2 regions of the Streptomyces sp. NPDC025793 genome follow, and region 1 is predicted to be linked to the other one. Evidence: riboswitches for the same ligand, from Rfam matches in the RefSeq annotation. Region 1 holds a riboswitch; the other holds the start of a gene.
What was found. Region 1 has a riboswitch for cyclic di-AMP ahead of ACZ4MF_RS03825 (M23 family metallopeptidase). Riboswitches for the same ligand answer to the same signal wherever they lie in the genome.
Positions count from the first base shown of each region.

Region 2: another riboswitch for cyclic di-AMP. It lies ahead of ACZ4MF_RS27795 (C40 family peptidase); the one in region 1 lies ahead of ACZ4MF_RS03825 (M23 family metallopeptidase).

Region 1 is NZ_JBVHMR010000002.1:22,668-25,974, reverse strand. It holds gene ACZ4MF_RS03840 (MarR family winged helix-turn-helix transcriptional regulator) at 1-89, opposite strand, end outside; gene ACZ4MF_RS03835 (dihydrofolate reductase family protein) at 187-1,320, shown strand; tRNA gene ACZ4MF_RS03830 (tRNA-Met) at 1,395-1,468, opposite strand; cyclic di-AMP (ydaO/yuaA leader) riboswitch at 1,796-1,962, shown strand; gene ACZ4MF_RS03825 (M23 family metallopeptidase) at 1,972-2,997, shown strand; gene ACZ4MF_RS03820 (aldo/keto reductase) at 3,072-3,307, shown strand, end outside.
Region 2 is NZ_JBVHMR010000016.1:70,789-74,095, reverse strand. It holds gene pcrA (DNA helicase PcrA) at 1-1,800, opposite strand, end outside; cyclic di-AMP (ydaO/yuaA leader) riboswitch at 2,012-2,184, shown strand; gene ACZ4MF_RS27795 (C40 family peptidase) at 2,192-3,307, shown strand, end outside.

The DNA of each region.
Region 1 (3,307 bases):
CGATCCATCGCGTCCTCCAGGAGGTGGGTCGCGGCCATGTACGCGCGCCAGGCGCGCTGCTCCTCGGGGCTGAGCCAGCGGGTCGTCATGCGGCCAGTGTAGGTTTGTTTCAAACTTGAACCAAGATTGCGGCTTCGCGGACCCGGACTCCGCAGACCTCGCAGACCCGCAGGGAGAGTGCGCCCGATGTCGTACCCGTATGTGCTGCTGTCCGCCGCCGTCTCGCTCGACGGCTACCTGGACGACACCGGCCCTGAGCGCCTTCTGCTGTCCGGCCCGGCCGACTTCGACCGGGTCGACGAGGTGCGGGCCGCGTCCGACGCCATCCTCGTCGGCGCCGGCACGATCCGCGCGGACAACCCGCGGCTGCTGGTCAACTCGGCCGAGCGCCGCGCGGCCCGGGTCGCGGAGGGCAAGCCCGCATACCCCCTCAAGGTGACCGTCACCGCCTCCGGCGACCTCGATCCGGCCGCGAAGTTCTGGCACACCGGCGGCGCGAAGGTCGTCTACACGACCGACGCCGGCGCCGAGCGCGCCGCACGCCTCCTCGGCGACAGTGCCGAGGTCGTCCCGCTCGGCCCCGGCCTCGACTGGCCGGCGCTCCTGGAGCACCTGTACGTCGTGCACGGTGTGCGGCGCCTGATGGTCGAGGGCGGCGGCACGGTCCACACCCAGCTCCTCCAGCAGGGCCTCGCCGACGAACTCCAGCTGGTCCTCGCCCCGCTCCTCGTCGGCGACCCGGCCGCCCCGCGCCTGTTCGGCCCGGGCGGGTACCAGGCCGGCCGCCTCCGCCTCACCGAGACCCGCCGGATCGAGGACGTCGTCCTCATGCGTTACGAGCCCACCGCCCCCGGCACCGGAGCCGCCCCGGTCGCCGCCGACCGCCACTGGCTGCGCATCGCCTGCGAACTCGCCGCGCTGTGCCCGCCCTCGGAAACGGCGTTCAGCGTCGGCGCGGTGGTCGTCGCGGCCGACGGCACGGAGCTGGCGCGCGGCCACTCGCGCGAGGGGGGCGACCCGGTGGTCCACGCGGAGGAGGCGGCGCTGGCCAAGATCGACCCGGCCGACCCGCGGCTGGCCGCCGCCACGGTCTACAGCAGCCTGGAGCCGTGCGCCCGCCGCGCGTCCCGTCCCGCGCCGTGCGCCGAGCTGATCCTGCGGGCGGGAGTGCGCAGGGTGGTGACGGCGTGGCGCGAGCCGGACACGTTCGTGGAGGCGGCCGACGGGAGCGGGGTTCTGGCGCAGGCAGGGGCCGAGGTGGTCGTACTGCCGGAGTACGAGGCGCGGGCCAAGGCGCCGAACGGGCATCTGGTGCGGTGAGCCGCCGCGCCCGTTCGGGGGCGCGAAACACTCAGGGCCCGGAATCCAGTGGATTCCGGGCCCTGAGTCTTCAGTAGCGGGGACAGGATTTGAACCTGCGACCTCTGGGTTATGAGCCCAGCGAGCTACCGAGCTGCTCCACCCCGCGTCGTTGTGTCTCAAGAGTACCCCATGCGAAGGGGTGCTCGCACACCGCTTGATCGCAAGGCCCGCCGCGCGGTGATTCCGGGCCCACCGTCACGACCTGTTCACCGACGGTGACCGCGCGACCGCCGTCCGCATAACATCTGAGACACCATCAAAAACGCCGAGACTCTTGAACGGTGGCCAACTCGTCCGGTTTGCTGCGGTATTGACTGGTGCATCCGGCCGGAAAGCGTTAACGATCAAGCCGAACGGCTTGGAAAGTGCCTCGCGGGTCTATTAACGTTCGATAACGCAGCGCGGTCGTCCCAGCCGTCACAAGAGGCGGCTCCGTGCGCACGCGCCGAATCCCGCGAGGGAACCGGGGAACCACCACCTTGGGGTGAATCACGCGGACGCCGACGTGAACTCACTGAGTCCACGCCCGGTATACGCGCGTAGGAGACCTTCCTGCTCCGAACCCGTCAGCTAACCCGGTAGGCGACGGAAGGAAAGGAGTACGCCCGCGTGGCGTCCAACCGGCTTGCCCCCGAAGCCCCGTCCATACCGGCGTCCGACGAGCCCGAACCCTTCGGCTACGGCTCCTACCACGCCGAAGAGGGCACGTGGGAGGAGTGGAACCCCACCGAGGACTCCGTCGACCGGGTCCGCGGCCGGCACCGGGTCGCCAAGCAGCGCAACGGCTTCGCCCGCAGCTCCACCGTCCTCGGCGTCGGCGTCGTCGCCGCCGTCGGCGCGGGCGGCATGGCCAGCGCCCACACCGGCAAGCCGCCGGTCTCCATCTCCCTGCCGGACTCCGTGAGCCACCTCTTCGAGGGCGGCTCCACCGAGGCACCGAAGTCCACCACCGCCACCGGGCTCTCCGACGTCGGCATGCACACCGAGAGCGGCAGCAACGGCGACGCCGGCGAGGCCCTGCGCAACCGGATCATGGCCCAGGCCGAGCAGCAGCGGAGCAAGGCCGACAGCCGGGCCACCGCCGCCAGGCTCGCCGCCGCCGAGCAGCAGACCGCCGACGCGGCCGCCAAGGCCGAGAAGGACGCCGCCGCCAAGGCAACGGCCGCCAAGGCCACGGCGGAGGCCGACGCCGCGAAGGCCGCCGAGGCCAAGCGCCTGGCCGAGCTGGCCACGCAGTACACGCTGCCCGTCGTGTCGTACACGATCACCGGCACCTTCGGTCAGCCCGGCGCGATGTGGTCCTCGGGCTACCACACCGGTCTCGACTTCGCGGCCCCCACCGGCACCCTCATCAAGGCGGTCCACGGCGGCACCGTCACCCAGGCCGGCTGGGCCGGTGCCTACGGCTACCGCACCGTCCTGACCCTGGACGACGGCACCGAGCTGTGGTTCTGCCACCAGTCCTCGATCGGCGTCTCGGTCGGCCAGAAGGTCTCGACCGGCGACGTCATCGGCCGGGTCGGCGCCACCGGCAACGTCACCGGCCCGCACCTGCACCTGGAGGTCCACCCGAACGGCCAGGCCACCGCCATCGACCCGGCGCCGTGGCTGCGGGACAAGGGCCTCAACCCCTGACCCGGCCGACCTTCCGGGTGATCGTGGCGCCGGTGGCGGAATGAGATCATCTGCCGCCGGCGTTGACGTGGAGCATGACTTCCTTGCGCACACTCGGCAGTTCGGATCTCCAGGTCTTCCCCCTCTCCCTCGGCGGCAACGTCTTCGGCTGGACCGCCGACGAGGAGACCTCCTTCGCCGTCCTCGACGCCTACGCGGCGGCCGGCGGCAACTTCATCGACACCGCCGACGCCTACACCGCCTGGATCGAGGGCAACAAGGGCGGTGAGTCGGAGACGATCATCGGCAAGTGGGTCAAGGCCCGCGGCAA
Region 2 (3,307 bases), on a different contig from region 1:
GAGTTCCTGGAGGTTTTCGATGCGGGTCTCGTCCTGCGGGTCGGTGGAGGACTGCAGCTCGGCCAGGTATCCGGTGCGTTCGAGGACGGCCTCCAGCACGGTGGCCGGTCCGGCGCCGGACTCCACGATGGTGCGCAGGTCCTCCATCAGTGTGTTGAACCGCTTGACCGCGTTGGTGGAGCGCGCGGCCATGCCGTACGCCTCGTCCACGCGCTTGAGCGCCTGCGGGAAGCTGATCTTCTCGCGCTGGGAGAGGGCGTCGATCATCGCCTCGGCGCGCTCGCCGATGCCCCGCTTGGGGACGTTGAGGATGCGGCGCAGCGGCACCGAGTCCTCGGGGTTGGCGAGAACGCGCAGGTAGGCCAGGACGTCCCGGACCTCCTTGCGCTCGTAGAAGCGGACGCCGCCGACGACCTTGTAGGGCAGGCCGACGCGGATGAAGACCTCTTCGAAGACACGGGACTGGGCGTTGGTGCGGTAGAAGACGGCCACGTCGCCCGCCTTGGCGTCGCCCGCGTCGACCAGGCGGTCTATCTCGTCGGCGACGAACTGGGCCTCGTCGTGCTCGGTGTCGGCGACGTAGCCGGTGATCCGGGCGCCCTGGCCGGCGTTGGTCCACAGGTTCTTCGGGCGGCGGGACTCGTTGCGCTCGATGACCGCGTTGGCGGCGCTCAGGATCGTCTGCGTGGAGCGGTAGTTCTGTTCCAGCAGGATCGTCGTCGCGTTCGGGTAGTCCTCCTCGAACTGGAGGATGTTGCGGATCGTCGCGCCCCGGAAGGCGTAGATCGACTGGTCCGCGTCACCGACGACGCACAGCTCGGCGGGCGGGAGGTCGTGCTCGCGCGGCGCGGTGGCGACGTCCTCGGTGACGTCCTCGGCGGCGCGCTCGACGGTGCCGACCAGTTCGCGGACCAGTGCGTACTGGGCGTGGTTGGTGTCCTGGTACTCGTCGACCAGGACGTGCCGGAAGCGGCGGCGGTAGTGCTCGGCGACGTCCGGGAAGGCGCGCAGCAGATTGACCGTCGTCATGATCAGGTCGTCGAAGTCGAGCGCGTTGGCCTCGCGGAGGCGGGACTGGTAGAGCGCGTAGGCCTGGGCGAGGGTCTTCTCGAAGCCGTCGGCGGCCTGGGCGGCGAAGTCCTCCTCGTCGATCAGCTCGTTCTTCAGATTGCTGATCTTGGCGCTGAAGGACTTGGGCGGGAAGCGCTTGGGGTCGAGGTCCAGGTCGCGGCAGACCAGGGCCATCAGGCGCTTGCTGTCGGCGGCGTCGTAGATCGAGAACGACGACGTGAAACCGAGCTTCTTCGACTCGCGGCGCAGGATGCGCACGCACGCGCTGTGGAAGGTCATCACCCACATCGCGTGCGCGCGCGGGCCGACGAGCTGCTCGACGCGCTCCTTCATCTCGCCCGCGGCCTTGTTGGTGAAGGTGATCGCGAGGATCTGGCCCGGGTGCACGCTCCGCTCGGCGAGCAGGTGGGCGATGCGGTGGGTGAGCACACGGGTCTTGCCGGAGCCGGCGCCGGCGACGATGAGCAGGGGGGAGCCTGCGTGGACGACCGCGGCGCGCTGGTTGTCGTTCAGCCCCTCCAGCAGCGCCGCCGCGTCGAGTGCGGGGCGGGGGGCGCCGTCGCGGTAGTAGGAGTCCCGGTCCGGCGGCACGTCGAACTTCCCGCCGAACAGATCGTCCGGAAGCGGCTCCGGAGCGTGATCGTCCTCGGGCGGCGGCGGAGGCTCCTCCTCGCGCCCGCGCGGGGGCTGGAGGTCCGCCAGGAAGCTGTCGTCAAAGAGGCTGCTCATCGCTCTCCGAGTCTAGGGCGCCCCACCGACAACCGGTCGCCGTCCCGGGAAGAAGACCCCGCGGGCGTGGGGGCGAACATCCCTTACCCAGCGGAATCACCCGATGACGCGGACGTGATTCCGGTCTCGGATCACGAAAATGTATCGGACATATCACGCACCAACCTTCACACTAGCCACACGAGTTGGCTAGGTTGCGGTCGGGCCGCGTGCGCGGCCCCCGCCGAGTCCGGCCCGTCCCGTACGGGGCACCCGGAGCCGGGGACCCACCAAACCTGGGGTGAATCGGCCGAATCCCATCCGGGACGACGCCGTAGGGCAACCCTTCCGAACCACCGCCCGAACCCGACAGCTAACCCGGTAGGCGGACCATTGGAAGGAGTCGCCTCCCTTGGCGTCGCACCGCAAGCCGCGCCCCGGCGGGACCACCGCGGCGGGTATACGCACCCCCGCTCTCGCCACCGCCGCCCTCACCTCCATAGCCATGCTGTCCCAGACCGCCGAGGCCGCTCCGGGCACCGACCACACCCGGCCGAGCCTGGAGGAGGTGGAGAAGAAGGTCGACGACCTCTACCGGCAGGCGGAGTCGGCGACCGAGAAGTACGACGCGGCCAAGGAGCGCACCGGCAAGGAGCGCGGCCACGTCGACGCCCTCCGCCAGGAGGTCGCCCGCCGCACCGACAGCCTCAACAAGGCCCGCGAGGAGCTGGGTTCGTTCGCCGCGGCCCAGTACCGCACCGGCGCCGCCGCGCCGAGCACGGCCACCTTCCTGCTGGCGAACGACCCGCAGGACTACTTCGACCAGACCCAGCTGATGAACCGGCTGACCACGCGCGAGAAGAGCGCGGTCGACGCCTACATCGGCGATCAGGCCGCCACGATGAAGAAGCGGCGGGAGGCCGCCGAGAGCCTCCGGACGCTGACCACCTCGCAGCAGGACCTCCAGACGGCCAAGACGACCGTCCAGAAAAAGCTCGCCTCCGCGCGCGAACTGCTCTCGCAGCTGACGGCCCAGGAGAAGGCGCGACTCGCACAGATCGAACAGGCCAAGCAGCAGGAGGCGGCGCGCAAGGCGGCCGAGCTGGCGAAGCAGCAGGCCGCGGCCCGGGCCAAGCAGCAGAGCAGTTCGTCCGGCTCGTCGTCGTCCGGCTCCGGCGGGTCCACGTCCACGGGCTCGACGGGTTCCGCCTCTTCGGGGTCCTCGGGATCCTCCGGCTCGTCCAGTTCGTACGACACGAAGGCCGAGAAGGCCCTCGCCTTCGCCCGAGCCCAGATCGGCAAGCCGTACGTGTGGGGCGCCACCGGGCCGGGCTCCTACGACTGCTCGGGCCTGACCCAGGCCGCCTGGAAGGCAGCCGGCGTCGCGCTCCCGCGCACCACGTACGACCAGGTGAACGCCGGCACCACGGTTTCCCTGGCGGACGCGCGCCCGGGCGACCTGATCTTCTTCTACGACGACATCAGCCACGTCGGCCTCTATATCGGCAACGGCATGATGATCCACGCC